DNA from 3 places in the Paenibacillus swuensis genome. Region 2 is predicted to be linked to each of the others. Evidence: predicted binding sites of a transcription regulator. Region 2 holds the regulator's gene; each other region holds the start of a gene.
What was found. The regulator LexA, encoded in region 2, represses DNA repair genes until DNA is damaged. The targets are predictions, from matches to a motif close to CGAACATATGTTCG.
Positions count from the first base shown of each region.

Region 1: the regulator LexA is predicted to act here: its motif matches at 3,976-3,989, upstream of SY83_RS15725 (DNA polymerase IV).
Region 3: the regulator LexA is predicted to act here: its motif matches at 1,708-1,721, upstream of recA (recombinase RecA).

Region 1 is NZ_CP011388.1:3,556,360-3,563,924, forward strand. It holds gene pyk (pyruvate kinase) at 1-867, shown strand, start outside; gene SY83_RS15710 (DUF4062 domain-containing protein) at 971-2,002, shown strand; gene SY83_RS15715 (hypothetical protein) at 1,999-2,226, shown strand; gene SY83_RS15720 (YolD-like family protein) at 2,283-2,636, opposite strand; gene SY83_RS15725 (DNA polymerase IV) at 2,681-3,913, opposite strand; gene SY83_RS15730 (alpha/beta hydrolase family protein) at 4,155-5,720, shown strand; gene SY83_RS15735 (LysR family transcriptional regulator) at 5,717-6,589, opposite strand; gene SY83_RS15740 (YfiT family bacillithiol transferase) at 6,717-7,253, shown strand; gene SY83_RS15745 (GNAT family N-acetyltransferase) at 7,370-7,565, shown strand, end outside.
Region 2 is NZ_CP011388.1:4,017,210-4,024,774, forward strand. It holds gene metH (methionine synthase) at 1-1,037, opposite strand, end outside; gene SY83_RS17945 (1,2-dihydroxy-3-keto-5-methylthiopentene dioxygenase) at 1,211-1,753, shown strand; gene SY83_RS17950 (HAD family hydrolase) at 1,821-2,618, opposite strand; gene SY83_RS17955 (hypothetical protein) at 2,638-3,147, opposite strand; gene SY83_RS17960 (DUF896 domain-containing protein) at 3,165-3,350, opposite strand; gene SY83_RS17965 (LysM peptidoglycan-binding domain-containing protein) at 3,552-3,959, opposite strand; gene lexA (transcriptional repressor LexA) at 4,150-4,770, shown strand; gene glnA (type I glutamate--ammonia ligase) at 4,859-6,187, opposite strand; gene SY83_RS17980 (MerR family transcriptional regulator) at 6,228-6,638, opposite strand; gene SY83_RS17985 (methionine gamma-lyase family protein) at 6,745-7,565, opposite strand, start outside.
Region 3 is NZ_CP011388.1:3,682,614-3,690,178, reverse strand. It holds gene SY83_RS16385 (RecX family transcriptional regulator) at 1-508, opposite strand, end outside; gene recA (recombinase RecA) at 578-1,636, opposite strand; gene SY83_RS16375 (competence/damage-inducible protein A) at 1,871-3,130, opposite strand; gene pgsA (CDP-diacylglycerol--glycerol-3-phosphate 3-phosphatidyltransferase) at 3,199-3,780, opposite strand; gene rimO (30S ribosomal protein S12 methylthiotransferase RimO) at 3,777-5,105, opposite strand; gene SY83_RS16360 (YajQ family cyclic di-GMP-binding protein) at 5,210-5,701, opposite strand; gene SY83_RS16355 (RodZ domain-containing protein) at 5,821-6,798, opposite strand; gene SY83_RS16350 (DUF3388 domain-containing protein) at 6,838-7,565, opposite strand, start outside.

The DNA of each region.
Region 1 (7,565 bases), 460 kb from region 2:
GCATCCTTCGTCCGAAGCGCGCAGGCGGTGCTGGAGATACGTGAATTGCTGGAGAGGCATGGCGCGCCACATATCCAGATTATCTCCAAGATCGAAAACCATGAGGGTGTTGAACGCATTCAGGAAATCATTGCCGCTTCCGACGGCGTAATGGTAGCGCGCGGTGATCTCGGTGTGCAATTGCCATCGGAGGAAATTCCTATTGTTCAGAAGGAAATTATCCGACTTTGTAATGAGGCGGGCAAGCCTGTTATTACCGCGACGCAAATGCTGGATTCCATGCAATGGAATCCACGGCCTACGCGAGCGGAAGCCAGCGATGTGGCGAATGCGATCTTGGACGGTACGGATGCGGTCATGCTGTCAGGCGAATCCGCAGCGGGTAAGTATCCGTTGGAAGCGGTCGGCACCATGGTGCGCATTGCCCTCGAAATGGAGGGAGCGTCCGACATTGCCCAATCAGCGGCAGCGCCTGTGCATGGAACCATGGCTGACAGCGTGACGGAAGCCGTGGGGGAATCGGTTGCGCGCATTGCGGATGCGTTAGGGGCGAAGGCCATTCTGACACATTCATTCAGCGGCTTTGCCGCCCGCATGACGGCGCGACAAAGACCTAATGCGCCGATTGTGGCGGTTACCCCGTCCGAGCATGTTCGCCGTTGTCTTCGCCTGGTACGCGGGGTCATTCCTGTGCTGGGTGAATCCGTTACTTCTACGGATAATTTGTTCCGCGTGTCTATTGAAAGCGGGAGCAGGCTGAGCTTTATCCGTGAAGGTGACACCGTTGTCATCACGGCTGGAATACCGACGGGAAGCTCGGGTTCGACCAACTTGATTAAAGTGCACCGTGTAGGAGAAGATGTTTAACGAGCTTTCATAACATTGGTCCTAGGTACAACCTCATATGCGTCGTTTTCCCTGTTATAGTATAATAGTGGAAATAGCTGAACGCGAAACATGGGGGTACGGGATGCTTAAATTATTTCTTAGCTCAACGATCCGTGATCTGTATTACGTTCGGTCCGTGTTGGCCAACGCTGTAGAGAACGAGCTCGGACATCAAGTGGCCATATCGGAATCGTACGATTTTGATATGACGAATGAAGGAATTATTGAAAGCTGTCTCAGGGAAATTGACGGTTCCGATGTTTATATTCTGATTCTGGGAAAAGAAGCGGGCAGTATCATCACGGAGCGCGGCATTTCAATTACACGGGCTGAATACAGGCATGCGCTCGCTGCCAGCAAACCGGTATTCGTACTAATCCAGCAAGAGGCCTGGACGCTGCACCGGGATCAGTCATCCAGTCTGACCGCCGCACAACATGACTTCATCCGGGAAGTCTCCGATTCCTTCAAGCATAACGTTCACCCCTTTGTCAGGCCGGATGAAGCGTATCGGTATATTCGCGCCCAATTGTCCGTATTGTTGAAGAATTATTTGAAGATTGGTTTATCGGTGCCCCGTTTACATGATATAATAAAGAAATATAAAGAGTTCAGCTCCATGAACTACTTGTTTCAATCCATGATCCAGTACAGCTGGCATTTCGACGGGGATTTCGAACGGTTACTGTCGGTGTTCTCCGGCGAAATTGTTACGGGCACCCTGCGGGACCATCTGCACTTCGCAGAGCTGTCACCTATTTCGGGAGCTACCTTATACGTGTTGGATGAGGAAGAGAATGAGCTGATTAAAGTAGGCTCTTGCGGCAATGTGGGCGGACGCCATTCGTTCCGGCTGGATGACCGGGAAAGCTACGTGTCAGGTACGTATTTAAGCGCGCAGGTGAAATTGTTTCAACGCAAGGATCTGGGCCGTACGGAATGTATGATGTGTATGCCCCTGGCTGCGAATTTCGTGCTTACCTTGCATTTCTTCATTATCGGGGGAAGTGCCGATGCTGTGCCTGACGGGTTTATTCTGGATAAAATATTGGATAATAATAAGATGAGGTTTGATTATCTTAATTTATACTTGGAAAGGACGGATAGCGTATGAATATGAAGCCGCATGGTCTTCGGCTGGTGAAAGCTCAAGGCATGAAGCTGCCGTTTCGGACGATTCGCAGCGGGCTGTCGAGAAGGCGGATGTCTTCTTCCGAAGCGAGACGGAAGACGTTCACAGCGGGTCCGTCCGTTCTCAAGTCTGAGGCGGTCATCCGTGAAGTGGCCAGTAAAGAGCATGTCTTCGGCACGCCGGACGGCATTATATTTAAAGTGTAGAAGAGAAGCGGATGCTTCTCTTCTTTTTTTATGTGGCGTTTGTGCCCCTTCAAGGTTCAAGGAGCAAGCGTAATATCGAGCACTTCCTCCAGCGCGACTACAATCTTTGTTTCGCCATGGCGCAGATGAAGCTCGCGGGCCAGCGGATCAATTTTCACTACGCTCCCCTGAACGATTCGAGATTCAAGCGGATCGTACAGCGTCACCGCGATGGGCAACGCGTGCATGACGGCATCCGCAATGGCTTGCGACAACTCTTGCAGTCGTTGCTCATCAAGCGCTGGCCGGATCTTATCTTCGAGCTTGCTGCGGTGCCGCAGAATCTGCTCCTTATGCTCAGGCAACATCATCCGGCTGGATTCCCACAGCAGGTTACGACCTGTTGTCAGCTTGTTTATCTTCGGTTTCATACGCGAAAGTCACCTCCTCCCAAAGCTGCATATGCAGTTTGCGTCTACTTGTAGTGCCCGCCGATCTTGACGGCGCGCTCGAACACCTGCCCCGCCTCCGTCAGCGAAGCCGCCTTGAAGATCGAGGCGGTGCCGTACTTGCTCTTGATTGAATCAATCGCGCAATCCAGCTTTCGTTCCCGCTCCAAATCGCGGAACAAATCCAACTGAAACGCCTCCGCACCGGTGAGCTGCGACAAGTTCACGTGGACACTGCGGACCGGCTCGCCGTCCCAGTGCTCCTCGAACAGCTTGCACGCGCTCTCGTACACGTCCTTGGCGCTGCAGGTGGGCTGCGCCTGTTTCATCTGACGGTGGAATCCCGTCGGATGATCGTAGTCCGCCCCGCGGCAGCCGGCGGACACGGTCGCGCCCATGAGCCCCTTGCTGCGCGCGCGGCGGCACACCTCCTCGCTGAGCTCCAGCAACACGACACGAATGTCCTTCATCGTGGCGTAATCGCGCGGGAGCGTCATCTGGTGGCCGACGGCTTTCTGCTGCTCATGGGTGCGGGGCGTAACGGGCGACGAATCCTGCCCGTTCGCCGTAAGCCACAGCACGTGGCCGTTAATGCCCCACAGCTGCTGCAACCGCGGCAGCGGATAGGCGGCGAGATCGCCGACCGTGTGAATGCCCATGCGCTCGAAGTGCCGCCGCATTCGGCTGCCGACACCGAAGAGACCCCCGATGGGCAGCTTCCACATGTCGGTTGCTACGCGCTCCCTCGTCAGCCAGAAGATGCCGCCCTCCCGCTTCTTGGCGAAGTTGTCGCACGCCGTCTTGGCGAGAATCTTATTGGGTCCGATCCCGACACGGGCAATGACGCCGGTTTCCTCGAGGATCGCGTCCTGAATTCGCGCGGCCAGCACCTCCGGCTCCCCGAACAACGCAAGGCTGCCGGTTACGTCCATAAACTGCTCATCGATGGAGAAAGGCTCGACGAGATCGGTGAACCGCTCCATAATTCGCGTGATCTTAAGTGAAACGTTAATATACTCCTGCATCCGCGGTCGGACAACGACGAGATCGGGGCAGGAACGAACGGCTTCCCCCAACCGCTGCGCCGTGCTTGCACCCAGCTTCTTCGCCAGCGGGCAGGCGGCAAGAACAATACCGGAGCGCCGCGCCGGATCCCCGGAAACGACCAAGGGGCGATCACGATATTCAGGGCGGGCCGCTTTCTCCACACTCGCGTAAAAGCTCTGCATGTCTACAAGGAAAATAACACGATCCTTCACGAAAACCCTCCTTTCTGGAAATATAAGAACACCTGTTTGCTATAGTATATGTATTATAAGACCGAATATGTGTTCGTGTATAGTGGAAAAAGTTGTTCGTATGTCTAAATCGTTTGGGATCCCTTATGCGATGAAGATTTTGTAAATAGTGGGATGGAGGTGTATGGAAAGGAAGGAAACGTAATACATATCGGGAATGTTAATTTGTAAAAATGTGAACCAAAGAAAGGAGGGCTACAAGATGCGCACTGGGGAATGGATGATCCTCATCTTGTGCTGGGGCTTGATCATCCAGTCATGGAGGGGAGCTTGGCCGGCGGGATTCGGAGGCGCGGCGGGTAAAGCGGCTGTTATTGGTATTATAAGCACAGGGATTGTTCTTCACGCCGTCACGGAAGGGTTGCGCTGGCAGATGGTGCCGCTCTATATCATTCTGCTGGGCTTCGCCTCACGGGACGTCATCCGTCTTGTACGGGTAAAGCCGCTCCAGCGAAAAGGCGGCTCGCTTGAAGCGTCTCACGGAAACGCGTTTCACGCTCGTCCGCAATCCAGGAGCCGCATATGGACAGGAATACAAGCGGGTACAGTAACCGTCGGGTTGCTGCTGGCATCCGCGTTGCCGGTCCTGTTGCCCGTGCCCCGACTACCGGAGCCCGACGGGCCCTATGCGATAGGGACGTTGACGTACCATTGGGTCGACCGTGACCGACAGGAAACGTTGGCTCCCCGGAGCGTAACGGCCGGTCCCCGGGAATTGATGGCGCAGATCTGGTATCCGGCACAGTTAAATGGCAAAGAGACGCGTCAGGATTACGCGCCCTATGTGCCTGATTTATCCCGTTGGTCGAGAGCGGTTGCGGGAGAATACCCTGTGCCGGCATTTCTCCTGTCTCATCTGTCGCTGGTAAAGACACATGCAGTAAACGGGGCGGAGGTTAGCGAAGAACGGGAGCGTTACCCGGTTATCTTGTTCTCGCACGGCTTCCCGGGAACGCGCTTCACGAATGGAGCACAATTGGAGGAGTGGGCAAGCCAAGGGTTTATTGTCGTTAGCATCGAACACGCGTACAGCGCGCTGGCGACCGTCTTTCCGGACGGCCGAACGGCGATGTTATCCCAGGGTGTGCCTGAATTTACAGACAATGAAGGGTGGGACGAATTCATTACCGAGGTGTGGACGGAAGATGTCCGTACGGTGCTCAAAGAGCTAAAGCAGGTGAATCGTCAAGACCCGCACGGGATGTTGACGGATAAGCTGGATCTGGAGCGGATCGGCATGGCGGGGCATTCCTTCGGCGGAGCGACCGCAGTACAGGCGTTGATGGCGGAGCCCGACATGAAGGCGGCCCTGAACATGGATGGTTCCTTGTTTGGCGGAGTGGCCCCGGCAGGCGGAATCGGCAAACCGTTGCTGATCATGACCGCACGGGGAAGAGGTACGCAACCTGGAGAGAATGCAGAAGAGCCAACCGACGCTCAATTGAAGGAACAAGGAATTAACCGCGAAACGTATCAATTTATAGTGAAGGAAATGCCTAAACGAAAAGCGAGAGCTCTGCGTGGCGGAGGGTTGGAGCTTACGATAACGCCCGCATCCCATATGAGTTTCTCCGACTATCATCTGCTGTCCCCGTTGTTAGCCTGGATGGACGGTGTGGAACCGATGAAAACAAATCAAACGATCAATAACTATGCCACCGCCTTCTTCAAAGCCCATCTATATGGAACGGCTGAGGCGCTATTGAAACCGGGAAAAACTGCAGGAACAACGCCGGCAGGGGAATCGGAAGTGCTCATCAAGTATTAACTGAACAACTCAAGCAAGTGTTTTAACGGCGGGGAAAGCCATTTGCGGCGGTGATAAATCACCTGGGTGTAAATCCTGATGTCGGGATGATTAAAGGGCAGAACCGCCAGCTTTCCCTCAGCCGTCTCCGCTTCAACCGCAATTCGAGGCACAAGCGCGATGCCAAGCCCGTAGCTGACGCATTGCTTGATCGCTTCCAAGGAACTGAGCTCGAATGAGGAACGGAAATGAACGCCCTCCTTCCGGAACGTTTTCTCAAGAAGAGATCGGTAGGTGCAGCCGAGCTCCGTGACGATAAACGTTTCGTGCTCAAGATCCTGTATGGTGATAGGGGGAAATGAGACGAAGGGATGGTCCGCCTTGGCGATCAGTACAAGCTCTTCCTGACGCAGAATGACGGTATGTAGATCGGGATCAGTATAAGGTTGGTCCAAGATAATGCCAATATCGTTTCTTCCGTCCAGCACGCTCTCAATGATCGTTGATTCGACGCCGGGGTGAAGACCGATTTTTACCTGAGGGTAATGCTGCCCGAAAGCTTGAAGCATAGGAGGTAAATAGAAGGCGGCCAGCGATTCGATTGTGGCGATCGTTACCACGCCCCCGCCGTAAGACGATTGAGAGATAACATCTTTGGATTCCGAAAGCAATGTGAGAATGTGATCCGCGTATTTTAACAACTCCGTTCCCGCTAAAGTCAGCTTCATCTTTCGGCCGATCCGGTCGAACAGAGGGGTTCCATATTCTTTCTCCAGTTTCTGAATTTGAGCGGTGACACTGGATTGAGCATATCCCAAAGATTCGGCGGCGCGGGTAAAGCTCTGAAACTTGGCGACTTCACGAAAGGTTTCCAAATAAGCGGTTTCCAACTCAGCCAGTCCTTTCCAAAAATCCTTAATCGGAAACTTCGATTACAATCATCGAATATTATAGATAACGTCGATAACATCTTCTATGATAATCTAAAAATATTAAGATGCATAGGAGGTTTTTCAGGTGAAAACAGAAACGGATTTAAGATACCCCATCGGCAAGTTTGTCTACTCCGGTCCGGCAACAGCGGAGCAATGTTCGATCTGGATTCATGAGATCGCTGCCCTTCCGACGCTGCTTGCGGAGGTTCTGGAAGGTTTGACGCAGGAGCAGTTGGACACACCCTACCGCGAAGGGGGCTGGACACCTCGTCAAGTAACGCATCACTTGGCGGACAGTCATATCAACTCTTACGTGAGGTTTAAATTGGCGCTGACGGAAGAGATGCCTGTCATTAAACCTTATGAGGAGCAACTATGGGCTGAACTTCCCGATTCGAGCCTGCCTGTGGAAGTTTCGCTGCGCTTGCTCATGAGCTTGCACAAGCGTTGGACGGTGCTGCTTCGTTCCTTGGGAGAACAGGACCTTGCGCGGACGCTGCTTCATCCCGAGTCCGGGGAGCATACGGTTGAAAGTCTGATTGGGTTGTACGCCTGGCACGGCTTGCATCACGTCGCGCACATCGCGGATCTTCGGGAACGCGAAGGCTGGAACAAATAATAATACGGATGTGTTAAATGATGTACTCCCGGTCACGGCCGGGAGTACATCATTTTGGCGAAGGAAGCGATTTAGGGTATAATGACTAACAAAACGTAAGGAAAGTGAGTGTATGCATGTTATTTAATGTTAAACCGCGCATGGATGAACCTGAAGTTCAAGAGGTGCTGGCTTGCGCCGTATTCCCCGATCCCGAAGAGATTCAAGCCGTCATGGAGACTTATAGAAGGAACGAGAGTCATTCCCTGTTCGGCTATGCCTCAGAGGGGGATCTTGTGGCCGTTGCCGGCTTTCGTGCGGAGCCGCAACGCA
Region 2 (7,565 bases):
CCGGAAACATTCGTTCTTTCGCCTACCATATAGGGACGATTTTCAGCTTCCACATACACGGTTTCGATCCCGGATACAGCGGGCGGATGCTGACCGTTCTGCTCGCGCGGCGGGTATTGGCTTAACGTTTCAGCCATGGCCCGGATATGCTCGGGGGTTGTGCCGCAACATCCGCCGGCAATGTTTAGCCAGCCTTGGGAAGCGAAGCCCCCAATCTTCTTCGCCAAGGATTCCGGGGATTCATGATAGCTCCCGTTTTCATCCGGAAGTCCCGCATTGGGGTAACAGCTCACCGCGCTGCTGGCAATGCCTGAGAGTGTGCGAATATGGTCCCGCATGAATTCGGGGCCGGTAGCACAGTTTAACCCGATCGAAATCGGTTTCAGATGCTCCAGAGAAATATAGAACGACTCTATATTTTGACCGGCCAATGTTGTGCCCATCGGTTCAATCGTTCCGGAAATCATGAGCGGGAGCTCTATACCGGTTAATTCAAAAGCGCGGCGTATGCCGATCGTGCCCGCCTTTACATTTAACGTATCTTGAGAGGTTTCCAGAAGCAACGCATCCACGCCGGATTCAATCAAGGCTTGAGCCTGCTCGAAGTAACTGTCCACCAACTCATCGAACGTTACGCCACCGGTTACCGATAATGTTTTCGTTGTGGGACCCATGGCGCCTGCGACATACCGCGGCCATTCAGGTGTAGAAAACTTCTTAGCGGCATCCACAGCCAACTTCGCGGCAGCCTTGTTCAATTCGACAGCACGATCTTGCAAATCGTATTCAGCCAACACCACGCTGGTGGAACCGAACGTGTTGGTTTCAAGAATATCGGCCCCTGCTTCAAGATAAGCCTCATGTATAGAAGAGATTACATCGGGCCTGGTAAGCACAAGCATTTCATTACAGCCATCCAGGTCGTCCGATCCGAAATCCTCAGCTGTTAAATCCGCTTGCTGAATCATCGTTCCCATGGCGCCGTCGAGTATTAAGATCTTCTTCAGTAATTGCTCCTGCAGTAGTGGTTTGTTCATCTGAGCCCTCTTCCCCTCCGAAAAAATCGTTAAAATATAGTCTATCAGATTACTAGACATTAGAAAAGAATAAACTAACCGGCTGGGCCGCCGGAGACATCGACAGAACTATAAAATTGGTTTATAATCGAATCAATTCATACCATAATGATAGGAATTAGGAGGAATCAAACATGGCTGAAATTCGTTTGCGCAACACCAATGAACGCATTACGGGAGAAGAGAATGTAAAAGCCTTTTTGGAAAGTCAAGAAGTGTTATATGAGCATTGGAACCCCGATGTAATGCCTGCGCATTTAAAGGAACAATTCATCCTTACCGATGAGAATAAACAAGAAATCCTGACTGCTTATGAACATGAGATCAAGGATCTTGCCTCTCGCCGAGGTTACCAGACCTGGGATATTGTCGCTTTGTCTGAAGCAACACCCAATCTGGATGCCATTCTCAAAAAATTTGAGGACGTACATACGCATACGGAAGACGAAGTGCGTGCAATCGTGGCCGGCCGGGGTATATTTATCATCAAGGGGACACCTGAAGTGGGTTACTTTGATGTAGAATTAGAAGCAGGTGATGTAATCTCTGTACCGGAGCATAAGCCGCATTTCTTTACATTGATGGACAATCGTCAAATCGTGGCGGTTCGTTTATTTATTGAAACCGAAGGCTGGATTGCCCACTCATTCGCGGATCCTGAATTTATTAAAACATAATAACCTTACACATGAGAAAGCCCCTAAACTTCCATATGGAAGCTTAGGGGTTTTCGGGTTAAAAACGTTATTCAGCAAATGAATGGATAATGTCGTGTAATTCTTCTAAATGTTTGATTTGAAACGTAGGTCGAATGTCGGAATCATTGGCTAGTCCGCGGCGGTTAATCCATACATTCTTCATACCTACGCGATTAGAGCCCAGAATATCAGTCGTTAATTTATCTCCGACCATCAAACCTTCATCAGCGTTAATGTTCAACAACTCCATAGCATGATGAAATATCGCTTCAGCCGGTTTTCCCTGTCCGAATTGGCCCGAGATCATGATATGGTCGAAGTAAGGAGCCATGAGCGGAACCATAGCCAATTTTTCTTTCTGTAAATCAGGCGATCCGTTGGTTAACAAAAGCAGCTTAACCTTGCCTTTAAGCTCGTCCAAAACACGGTAGGTTTCTTCATATACATAAGGCAGTTTCCGGCGGGTTTGATGGAACAGCTCACCCAATTCGGCCCCCGCTTGTTCATCGTCAACACCCAAAACATGAAGGGCACGTGTCCACGCTTCTTTACGATATCCAGGCGCAAGTTCGTTTAATTTACGAAACTGTTCGTGCTCGCCTTCGGTAAAGTTGCCCCAGAGCGCCTCATACGGATTAATTCCGATCATTTGTGTGAAAGGAAACGTCTCATAAGACTCATACAGAGCGCGTGCTTCCTTCCGAACCGCAGCCTCCAATTCCCGGGCATCCACCCCTAATCGATCTGCCGCAGACTCACAAACCATCTCGAAAGCTTCCAATACACTTCGATCATCCCAAAGCAATGTATCATCCAAATCAAACAAAACCGCCTGAATTGACATTAATCCTTCGCTCCTCCGACTATTTAGCTTTTACTTCAAAAGGCACATCGTTCTGTTGCGCAAATTTTTGTAGTGCCGGTTCGATTGTAACCGTGTCATACCTATTCCAAGTACGTGATAGTACCCAGCTGTTCTTACTGTGTTTAAAAGTAATCACGATCGATCCCGGTTGAGATGTGATCTTATCGACGGAGCCAGCATACATCTTCTTGTCCGCCCCATATTTGCGAGTGGAAACGTAGTCCTTTCCGATGGCCAGATAGGGCTTCCTCAAAAAGAATATCACCGCCAATAGGAGATAACTTAACACGGTGAACCAATACATTGTGCCTCTTTCCTCACCTGCGAACGTGAAACCGAAGAAAACCGCCACGGCCGCGCAGGCTAAGGGCAGTATGAAGCTTCGTCCCGTATAACGATCTGGTCCTGCGACAGAGGTCTGGGAGATGGTCCCTTTACCTTGTTTCACGCGTAACTTGTTGCTGACCTTGGAGTTTTTTTGTACCATGCGCTCCCATTTTCGGGACATACGTTATCCACCTGTCTTTAATGTTTTATTTGATCCTCGCCATCGACCAATGTGATATTTTCCAGCTGGTTCCGGAGTGATCTCTTAAATCCGTTAATATATTGATCGCGAAGTTGTTTCTGTTCCGCGGTTTCTTCCGGTGTAAGTCCTTCTTTTTTCTGTTTACGAGATAATTCATTAATTCTGGCTACAATTTCATCCATTGTTATATGACCTCCTTGTCTGTATCCTTTTTACTTTGCCATGTTGATATTTGAATGTCAAGAACCGAGCAAATATTTATAAGAATCATCATATACACTATGTTTTCTACTACAGAAAACAAAAAGGGCACCGAAAAGCGCCCGGGATGAAGCATATATAGAAGAGACAGTTCATCTCGAATCTAATTCATGAATGAATGGTTATGGAAGAACAAGAATTTGACCTTCTTGCAGTAAGCTGCCTACTAAATGATTCATCTTACGCAAATCGGAAATATATGAACGTATGTTCTTATCCTTGGGCGCATGTGCTTCTGCTATACTCCATAATGTGTCCCCGGAATCCACGAGCACTCTCCGAGGGTTAACATTCGAAGAGACTTGATTAAAACTTAATTCTAAGTTGTTGTTGTTCGCTTTCTTGTTCGTCTCCGTGGTTGATTCACCGTAGGCCTGTATGACGGCTCCGAAAGAGAAACAGATTAGAAACAATGTAAAAAAGAAAGTAAATTTCTTGAGTTTAACATAGCCAAGTGTTCCTTTAGGTGTGGATTTAACTTTATGAGTTCCCGTCGAATTCGTATTAGAATATGTATAATAGGCTTGCATGATGTCACCCTCCCAAACGTTTGTTCTTATTTGTATAAACATAAGATAACACGAACAAATGTTTGAGTCAACATAAATATCGAAACATTTGTTCTCATATAATGGATAAATATTCGAACTTATGTTTGTACGAACTCCGGTTCTGTGTTATACTTTCTCTAACTAATATTGTTAAATTGGAGTGATGATCGTGTCGAAGATTTCCAGTCGTCAGTTGGCGATTTTAGACTTCATCAAGAATGAAGTGCGCGATAAAGGCTATCCACCTTCTGTTCGAGAAATCGGTGAAGCTGTCGGACTTGCCTCTTCTTCCACTGTCCATGGACATTTGGACAGACTTGAGAAGAAAGGCCTGATTCGCCGGGACCCTACGAAACCTAGAGCTATTGAGATTCTCGGTAACGATGAAAGTGCCAACATTTATCCTTTCTCCGTGTCCCGAGTGCCGCTCGTGGGTAAAGTAACGGCCGGTGTTCCCATTACCGCGACGGAGAATATTGAAGATTACTTTCCTCTACCGAATCACATTGTCGGGGATCAGACGGTCTTTATGTTAAGCGTTGAAGGCGACAGCATGATTGACGCAGGCATACATAACGGCGATTATGTCATCGTGCGTCAACAACAAACCGCAAACAATGGAGATATTGTGGTGGCCATGACGGATGAAGACGAAGCCACAGTGAAACGCTTTTACAAGGAACGTGACCATATCCGGTTGCAGCCTGAGAATTCCGCACTTTCTCCTATCTTACTTAATCATGTTACGATTCTTGGTCGTGTCATTGGCTTATTTAGAGACATACACTAATATACTAAACATCCATAACTAAACATTGCCAAACAAGAAGAAGCTCCCCGGCTAAGCCGGGGAGCTTCTTCTTATTTGATCTTTAGTATTAATATGAAGTGATGTATTGATCGCGTTCCCACTGGTGAATCTGCGTTCTGTACATATCCCATTCGATTTCCTTAAGCTCATAGAAATGGGCCAAAGCATGATCGCCCAACGCGTCGCAGATGACATCATCACGCAACAACTCGCCTAATGCTTCTTTAAGGGAATATGGAAGTGTAGGAATGCCTTCATCGATCCGCTCTTCTTCGGTCATTACATAAATGTTGCGGTCCGTTGGCGCAGGCAACGACATCTTGTTCTTAATGCCGTCCAAGCCGGATTTCAGCATAACTGCCAAAGCTAAGTAAGGGTTAGCTGTCGGATCCGGGTTACGAACTTCGATGCGAGTGCTAAGACCGCGAGAAGCTGGAATACGAATCATTGGGCTACGGTTAGAAGCTGACCATGCCACGTAGCAAGGCGCCTCATAGCCTGGAACCAATCGTTTGTATGAGTTTACGGTAGGGTTGGTAATGGCTGCGAAAGCACGTGCATGCTTCAATACTCCTGCCATGTATTGGCGGGCCACCACACTCAGTCCAAGCTTGTCCTTCTCGTCATAGAAGGCGTTCTCGTTTCCACGGAACAGCGATTGGTGACAATGCATACCGGAACCGTTCATACCGAATAGCGGCTTAGGCATGAATGTCGCGTGCAATCCATGTTGTCTTGCAATGGTCTTAACAACCAGTTTAAACGTCTGGATCTGATCGGCTGCGCGAATCGCATCCGCATACTTAAAGTCGATTTCATGTTGACCCGGAGCAACTTCATGGTGAGAAGCTTCAATTTCAAATCCCATTTCTTCCAGTACAAGAACGATTTCTCGGCGGCAGTTCTCTCCAAGGTCCGTCGGCGCCAAGTCGAAGTATCCGCCTTGGTCATTCAGCTCCATCGTAGGATTGCCCTTCTCATCCGTCTTAAATAAGAAAAATTCCGGTTCAGGACCTACGTTCATTGCGGAATAGCCCATGGCTTCGGCTTCTTCAAGGGAACGCTTCAGAATGCCGCGAGGATCGCCGGCAAACGGCGTGCCGTCAGGCATATAAATGTCACAAATTAAACGGGCCACTCTGTTCTGTGTAACCCACGGGAAAATAACCCAAGTGTCCAAATCCGGATAAAGGTACATATCCGATTCTTCGATTCGAACGTATCCTTCGATGGAAGAACCGTCGAACATCATCTTGTTATCAAGCGCTTTCTCTAATTGACTAACCGGGATTTCCACATTCTTAATTGTTCCCAACAGATCCGTGAACTGTAAACGGATGAAACGAACGTTCTGTTCTTTGGCAATCTTCAGAATATCCTCTTTGGTGAAACTCATATGCAGTCATCTCCTCTTCATCGTTTAATGTTATAAAATTCTAGCGCTGAAAGAAACGGGAAAGCTCGCCTTGAATAAGGGAAACCTGACCCGGCCTCTTTCCTTGCATCAGCTGCTGTTTAAGCATACGATGGAGTTGGGAATCGGTCAATTCCTTACGTTTCACTTCGGTATGCTCGTTCAATACCGTGGCATCATCCGATTCTCTGGATACCGGAAGCATTACTTGCTTAATTCCTGCAATGTTAACGCCCTTCTCAATCAAAGCCTTAATTTCCAACAACCGTTCTACGTCATTGAAGGAGAACAGACGTTGATTACCGGACGTACGCGCAGGGACGATTAACTCATGCTGCTCATAATAGCGGATTTGTCTAGCGGTTAAATCCGTTAACTTCATGACAATCCCGATCGGGAAAAGCGCCATATTCCTCCGTATATCGTCGTTCATCATTCATCAACCTTCCAGTGAAAAATAAAATATAACACTATTGTAACTGGCTCACAAGAAGGTGTCAATGGATGTTAGGTTTAAACAACATAAACTTACATGGAAGCTACACTAACCCTTGATCTCGCATATTTTGAATCGCTGTCATGACACCGAGTTTAACATGTGAGTAGGTTAAGCCTCCTTGCATGTAAGCAATATACGGCTCGCGAATCGGCGCATCAGCTGACAATTCCAAAGATCCTCCTTGAATGAAAGTGCCCGCTGCCATAATGACAGGATGTTCATATCCGGGCATATCCCATGGTTCCGGCACTACATGTGCGTCAACGGCCGAAGCCATCTGTATTCCTTGTACAAAGGTAATTAAATGCGATGAGGAAGAGAAACGAATAGCCTGTATGAGGTCCGTACGTTTCTCTGTCCATGCCGGTTTGGTCTCAAAACCGAGCTTTTCGAACATGGCCGCGGCAAATATGCTACCCTTTACAGCTTGTCCGACTATAAGGGGCGCCATAAACAAACCTTGAAATATAGAACGGGTAGTACCTAACATCGCACCCACCTCAGCGCCGATTCCCGGTGCCGTCAGGCGATACGCAGCCAGTTCAACATACTTCTGCTTCCCTGCGATATAACCTCCGGTTGCGGCTAAACCACCTCCAGGATTCTTGATGAGGGAACCTGCCATCAAATCCACGCCTATTTCTGTCGGTTCCATGACTTCCGTAAATTCACCGTAGCAGTTATCCACGAATACAATGACCTCGGGATTCAACTTTTTCACACGCTGCACCATTTCACCAATCTCTTCGACAGTAAATGAGGCACGCCAATCGTATCCGCGGGAGCGTTGAATTCCGATAACTTTCGTATGTCGATTCATATGTCGCTCCACAGATTCCCAATCCACGCCATTATCGTTGG
Region 3 (7,565 bases), 330 kb from region 2:
ATTGTTTAGCCAGTGTTTTATCGTCCACATACTTCTGTGCTTTTAATTTATCGATGGCAAAGTCGGTTGGATCCTGTTCATATCCTTTCTCCTTAAGCTTCATCCTTAATTCCTTAACCGTTCTGGGACTGAAGCTTAAGAATCTCACCGCTTGAATATAGGCGGATTCTCTTTCTTCATCTTGCAGAATAACTTCCAGTTGCTCCTTGTCGATCTTCTCCCCTTTAATGAGTCGGTGTTTAATCATGATATCCTCATGGACTGAAAATGCATACGTGCCGCCCACATGGATATTGTATCGATGCTTGCTTCGCTTCTGACGTTCCACGGTGGTGATGGTAAAGTCATCGGCCTCCAGGTCAATTGCATCGAGCAAGCTTTCCTCTTCTGCTGTCATGGCTTCAACTTCGTTAGACTTCCTTGGTTTACGCGAATAACGGTTACCGGAAGGACTTCCACCCGGATCCCCTTGCTTACGACGAAATCCGAATGATGATTCTTTCTTCAACTTGGACCCTCCATTGTATATCATATGAGAAAAGCCGCCCCCTCGCGGGTGCGGCCACTATAGTGTCAATTATTCCATAGATAGTAACAGTTCTTCTTCATCCTGCTCGTCCTGATCAATCGCGGCAGTATCAATAACTGGAGCGATTAGATTGCTTGCATCGCGAATCTTATTCTCGATAATGTCAGCGATGTGTTTGTTGTCCTTGAGGTATTGCTTCGCATTCTCGCGGCCTTGACCGAGACGCTCACCTTCATAGGAGTACCACGCACCGCTCTTGTTTACGATATCCAATTCTGTTCCGATATCGACGATGCTGCCTTCTCTTGAAATACCTTCGCCATACATAATATCAACCTCAGCCTGCTTAAACGGCGGAGCAATCTTGTTCTTCACAACCTTGATTTTGGTACGGTTACCGACCATATCATTACCTTGCTTAATCGTCTCTACGCGACGTACATCCAAACGTACGGTAGAATAGAATTTCAATGCGCGTCCGCCCGGAGTTGTCTCCGGATTACCGAACATTACACCGACTTTCTCACGCAGCTGGTTGATAAAGATGGCAATGGTCTTCGACTTGCTGATGGCTCCTGAAAGTTTACGCAACGCTTGGGACATCAAACGTGCTTGCAGACCCACATGGGAGTCTCCCATCTCGCCTTCAATCTCTGCTTTCGGAACGAGCGCCGCAACAGAGTCAATGACGATGATCTCAACCGCTCCGCTGCGTACAAGCGCTTCTGCGATTTCCAACGCCTGCTCCCCTGTATCCGGCTGGGATAGCAGCAACTCGTCAATGTTGACGCCAAGCTTGCTTGCGTACAACGGATCCAATGCGTGTTCCGCATCGATAAATGCAGCTTGTCCGCCAAGCTTCTGGACCTCCGCGATCGCGTGCAGGGCAACCGTTGTCTTACCGGAGGATTCCGGTCCGTATACTTCAATAATTCTTCCCCGCGGAAAACCGCCGGTTCCTAAAGCGATATCTAAAGCGAGGGAACCGCTAGGTACGGTTTCCACTTGCATGTGGGTGGATTCTCCGAGTTTCATGATGGAGCCTTTGCCGAATTGCTTCTCAATTTGCCGTAAAGCTACTTCTAAAGCGGCGCGACGATCTGCCAACAAACTCACTTCCCTTATCTTTATTATAGTTATATGATAACTTATTTCAGGTCCTTTGCCAAGCGTTTTTTCGAACATACATTCGCTTTTTTTCTTAGGGTCGCCAGAACAGCAAAAAACCGTAACAAAGTTATCCTCTGTTACGGTTCTTCCGTTAACTTCCTTCATATTAGCATAATTTGTCTATACCCGCAAGCGGCTGCCGAAGGTCATTTTATTACCCTTCTGGTTATCCTATTTCATTGACTCCTCTTGCAGAGATCTCCACAACATGTAAAACGCGCTTTTCGCCGCTCTGAGCTTGACGGATTCCCGGTTGCCCGACAGTTGCAGCTCCCTCACGACGGTCTCACGGCCGCGGACGGCAAGGCCAATATAAACTAAGCCCGCAGGTTTACCTTCCGAAGAACCAGGTCCTGCTACCCCCGTCACAGATAGAGCGTAATCGGACTCAGCCGTGGACAACATGCCTTCAGCCATCGAGATCGCGGCTTCGCTGCTAACGGCTCCCGGAGCGTTCTCGCCCTCGAGAATGTCCATAGGGACGCCTAACAACTTGTGCTTTAAGTCATTCGAGTAGCATACGATTCCGCCCAGATAGGCGTCTCCGCTGCCCGGCACCATAGTAAGCTTATCTCCGATGCCTCCGCCCGTGCAGCTTTCGGCCACAGCCAGCGTCCGTTTCGATTTCGCCAAGTCTTCGATGATAACAGCTTCAATGGGGATATCCCGCTCAGCATAAAGATGGGCGCCCAACCGACGGTATATTTCTTCCGTCACTGGCATCATTTTTAATTCCGCTTCCTGTATGGATAAAGCCCTTGTCGTTACCCGAACCGTTACTTCTCCCTCCTTGGCGTATGGCGCAAGTGTCGGATCGGTCTGTCCGTCAATCAGATCAAGAATCGCGTGCTCCAGATTAGACTCGCCGATGCCCGCGAATTTCAACATTTTGGAATGTAGGGGTACCGGTACCTTCATCACGCCATGCAACCAAGGCAACACTTCATTCTTGAACATAGGTTTCATTTCCTTTGGAGGACCTGGGAGCAAAATATAATGAATTCCCTCAATGGTAAGCGCATTCCCTACTGCTAATCCTGTCTCATTCTTCAGAGGGTCGCTGCCTTCAATCCAGTTCGCTTGGCGAATATTACTTTCAACCATATGGGCGCCCCGATTTGAAAACAAGGATCTGATCGCGTCCATGGAAGGCTCGTGAATCAACATTTTCCTGCCGTACATCTGTGCTAAGACATCCTTGGTGAGGTCATCTTGTGTTGGTCCGAGTCCGCCTGTAAAGATAACAACATCTGCCCTGCCGCGCGCGATCTCTACCGCTGAACGGATGCGCTCGGGATTGTCGCCGACGACTGTTTGAAAATGTACGCTTAACCCCATATGAGCACATTCTTGAGCGATGTATTGCGCATTGGTGTTTACAATCTGTCCTAAGAGCAACTCCGTGCCTACTGCGATAATTTCCGCTTTCATATCCCTGCGCACCTCTCCCATGTCGACAAAAAAGCAATAGGATCCCCTATTGCTCTTCAGCCAACCGATTATGATTTGGAAAAATTCAATACTTCTTTATTCTTAATAAAATAATCAATCCCCGAATACACCGTAATAATTGCCGCCGCCCAAGCAGCCACCAGATCAAATCGGAAATGAAGGAAGAAGAATGGGAAATTATTCAGCAGAATAACGATAATCGCTGTAATCTGGATCGCGGTCTTCCATTTCCCCCAGGCGCTGGCCGCCACAACCGACCCTTCCAATAATGCCACTTGCCGCAAACCGGTCACAGCAAATTCGCGGGATATGATGACGATGGCAATCCAAGCGTCCAACTTATCCATTTCCACTAGAGAAATCAGAACTGCAGCCACCAGCAGCTTGTCCGCAAGCGGATCTAACAGCTTGCCCAGATTCGTTACAATCTTGCGTTTACGGGCAATGTAACCGTCTAAACCATCTGTGCTGGCCGCGATAATAAAGATTAAAGTCGCAATGATTTGATTATAAGTAATGCTGAAGTCTTGAAACGTCAGCGGCTGAACATCAATTCTCACCAACAAGAAAAACATCATGACCGGGACCAGGAATATTCTCACGAGGGTGATGCGGTTAGCTAAGTTCATGCCATTCCCTCCCCGGATAAATCAAATTCATAAGAATGCGTAATGCGGACCCGCGCAATTTCACCTATACCTTTAGTGCACCGGGTTATAAACACTTCTCCGTCAATCTCCGGAGCATCATATTGCGAACGCCCGATATAGATATCATTGCGTCCGTCATACCGTTCCACAAGAACATCCAACTCTTTGCCGATAAACCGGCCGCTGTTATCCTTGGATATCTGGCGTTGAAGCTCCATTAATGTATTGGCTCTCCATTCCTTCACATCATCCGGTACCTGATTGGGGAGACGTGAAGCAGGCGTATCCTCTTCTTGAGAGTATGTAAATACACCCAATCGATCAAACTTCATCTCTTTCACAAAATCCGCCAACCGATTGAATTCCTCATCTGTTTCACCGGGAAATCCGACAATCAGCGATGTACGTAAGGAAACTTCCGGAATGCTCTTCCGAATGTTGTGAATAAGCTCACGGGAATCACGTTGTCTGCCCGGTCTGCGCATCCGCTTAAGAATAGCATCCTCGCTATGTTGCAGGGGCATATCAATGTATTTGCAAATTTTAGGATTCGAAGCGATGGTCTCCATAAGCTCTTCCGAGAAAAATCCGGGATAAGCATAATGAAGCCGGACCCACTCCACACCCGGAACTTCGCTTACTTTATTCATTAATACCGGCAACATAAATCCATCATACAGATCGGTACCGTAATTCGTTGAATCCTGAGCGATTAAGCTGATTTCTTTAACTCCTTGCGAGGCCAGATTCTCTACCTCTGCAAGGATAGATTCCATGGAGCGACTCTTAAACTTGCCGCGCATGATCGGAATGCTGCAGAATGTGCATGCATTGTCGCAACCTTCCGCGATTTTCACATAGGCTGTATATCTTGGGGTGGATACGCGGCGTGGCAATACCTGGTCATAGTTAAATGCAGGGTTGCCGACATAAATAGGTTTACGGCCTCTCAAAGCTTCATCCACAATCTGACCGATCTTATCAAAGTCGCCTGTGCCGACGATTCCGTCAATTTCAGGCATCTCGTACATAAGCTCCTTCTTATATCGCTGAGTCAGACAGCCGGAAACAATGAGCGCCTTTAAGTTAGCGGTCTCCTTCAACTCGGCCATGTCCAGAATCGTGTTAACGGATTCCTCCTTAGCCGCGTCTATAAATCCGCAGGTGTTTACGATTATAACCGTTGCTTCTTCTTTATCGTCAACAAGTATGTACCCGCGTTCGTGGATCAGCCCCGACATGATTTCGGAATCAACGAGGTTCTTCTCACAACCCAGCGTTACAACCTTCACCTTTTCTGTCATGCTTGTGTCCCCCAATATTACGTACCTATCCTAACAAGTATAATACACCTGAAAGCGGGGTGTCAAAAAGGGTCCGAAGTCCTCCCGCCCCCCAGCAAACATTATTATTTGAGGTTGGTGAATTGTAAATCTAAAGGCAGATCCGCTTTGCGAAGCAATTGGATCACGTTTTGCAGATCGTCCTTGCTTTTGGCGGTAACCCGAATAGAGTCTCCCTGGATTTGGCTTTTCACTTTTAATTTGGAGTCACGGATGAGGATGTTGATCTTCTTCGCGTTCTCCTGATCAATTCCTACCTTCAATTTAATGCGTTGACGCACGGTTTGTCTTGAAGCCGGCTCTACTTTGCCGTAATCCAGGTTTTTGATGGAGATGCCGCGCTTTGTCATTTTGGACTGAAGTATATCCAGAACGTTCGTTAATTTAAACTCGTCATCCGAGGCTACAACCAGTTCTTCCTTCTCGAGCTTGATGGAGCTCTTGCTGCCCTTAAAGTCGAAGCGGTTGGCGATTTCTTTCTCAGCTTGCGTAATGGCGTTATCCATCTCCTGTAAATCTACTTTGGAGACAATATCAAATGAACTTTCAGAACTCATCAAACTCCACGACCTTTCCAACGATTTCAAGTTGCATTATAGCAAACTCCCTGACCATACGCAAAAAAACACAGAAAGACGCTCCCCCAAGCGGAAGGAACGTCTCATGTCATTTCAAACTATGGAGTCGGGGCGGAAGCAGCCGTCGCGAAATTCATCTGAAGCCTCTTCGAGTTCGGCTTATCGCCGTCATCGACAAGCACGCCGTTCACCTTGATCTGTACGTTACCCGCATTACCGACCTTAATAAATGTATCCTTGTCCGAGGCAACAGTAACCGTACTTGCGTTTCTCAAGGTACCCGTATCAAGCTGTTTTCCGTCCGAATTGCCTTCACGAACCTCATACCAGCATTCTTTTCCTTCCGCAACGGTCAGTTCAACGGTTATGGCAGTTGCACCGGCTATATTATAATTATCCGTCTTGCCCTTCTTCGCATCGAACACGACACCCGCTTCTTGGGCAGGCAACGTATTGGGATCCGTCACCGCTCCCTCAGGCGGTACCTCGCCGGCTATGCCTTCTTCCGTTCCCGGTTCAACGGCATTGGCATTCCCTGTCGTACCATCTGTTGATGTCCCTTTATTCGCATTGTTACTGCCTTGTGCTGTTCCGTTGCCCGCATTCGGCGTATCTTCTACAACCGGCTCCTGCTTGGAGTTCGTTATATTCTCGCCTTCAGGTTGTTTAACCTGCTTATTGCCGTCATAATTGACAACAAAGAAATAATAAATAATGCCGATAATCAGTATTGGAAATAACCACATCAAGGCCGATGAAGCGAGTTTACCCACCTTCTCCGTGTCGGAATCGGAACGCTTGCGCTTACGAATAACCGTATCATGTTGAGGCTCCTGAACCGATGACGGAATAACGTTCTTATGCAAACCTAAAGTTTCCTCGGGGTCCAAACCTACGGTTTCGGCATAAGTTTTAATGAAAGCTCTAACATAGAAATTACCCGGTAACGCTTTAAAATTGCCTTCCTCGATCGCTTCCAGGTAATGTTTGCGAATCTTCGTAATGTCTTGCACATCTTCGAGAGTGTATCCTTTCTCAAGACGAGCGTTCTTCAGTAATTGACCGAGCTCAGACACAGATAGTTCCTCCTACTCTAATAATGTTTATCCGCAAATTTAGAAGCCGTCATAATTAGCGGTAAACGTATCGTATGTGATTTCTTCGTCAGGGTGGTTACGCAACTCAATGATATAATCAAAGTGGCTGTAGTCATACTCGGACTCACGGATGAAAATATCCGGGTGTTCAATGACTTTGGTTGACGGCATGCTCATAATATCTTGCAATAGTTGATGATGCTTTTCATTGGAACGGATTGTACTGACAATGCCATCAATAATATATATATTGTTCGGATTAATCTCATCTTCCGAGAGTTGGCTTCTAACCGTCTGGCGAAGCAAGGTAGAGGAAACAAAAGTCCAGCGTTTGTTGGAACAGACGCTCCCCGCAATAATGGATTCGGTCTTGCCAACCCGCGGCATTCCTCTTAATCCGACGACCTGGTTGCCTTCCCTCTTAAATACTTCACCCAAAAAGTCGACAAGTAATCCCAATTCTTCACGAGTGAAACGAAAAGTTTTCAAATCATCCACGTCTCTGTCAATATATCGACCGTGACGAACGGCCAGAACATCGACCAATTTAGGGGCTCGCAACGCGGTGATTGTAATATTGTCCACCTTCTTAAGCATCTTGCCCATTAGCTCGATCTTCTCGTCGTCCGTGGATTGAAGCAGCATACCCCGTTTACGGTCATCGACACCATTAATGGAAATAATGTTAATTTCCAACATTCCCATCAGAGACGCGATGTCGCCCAATAAGCCGGGACGGTTCTTAT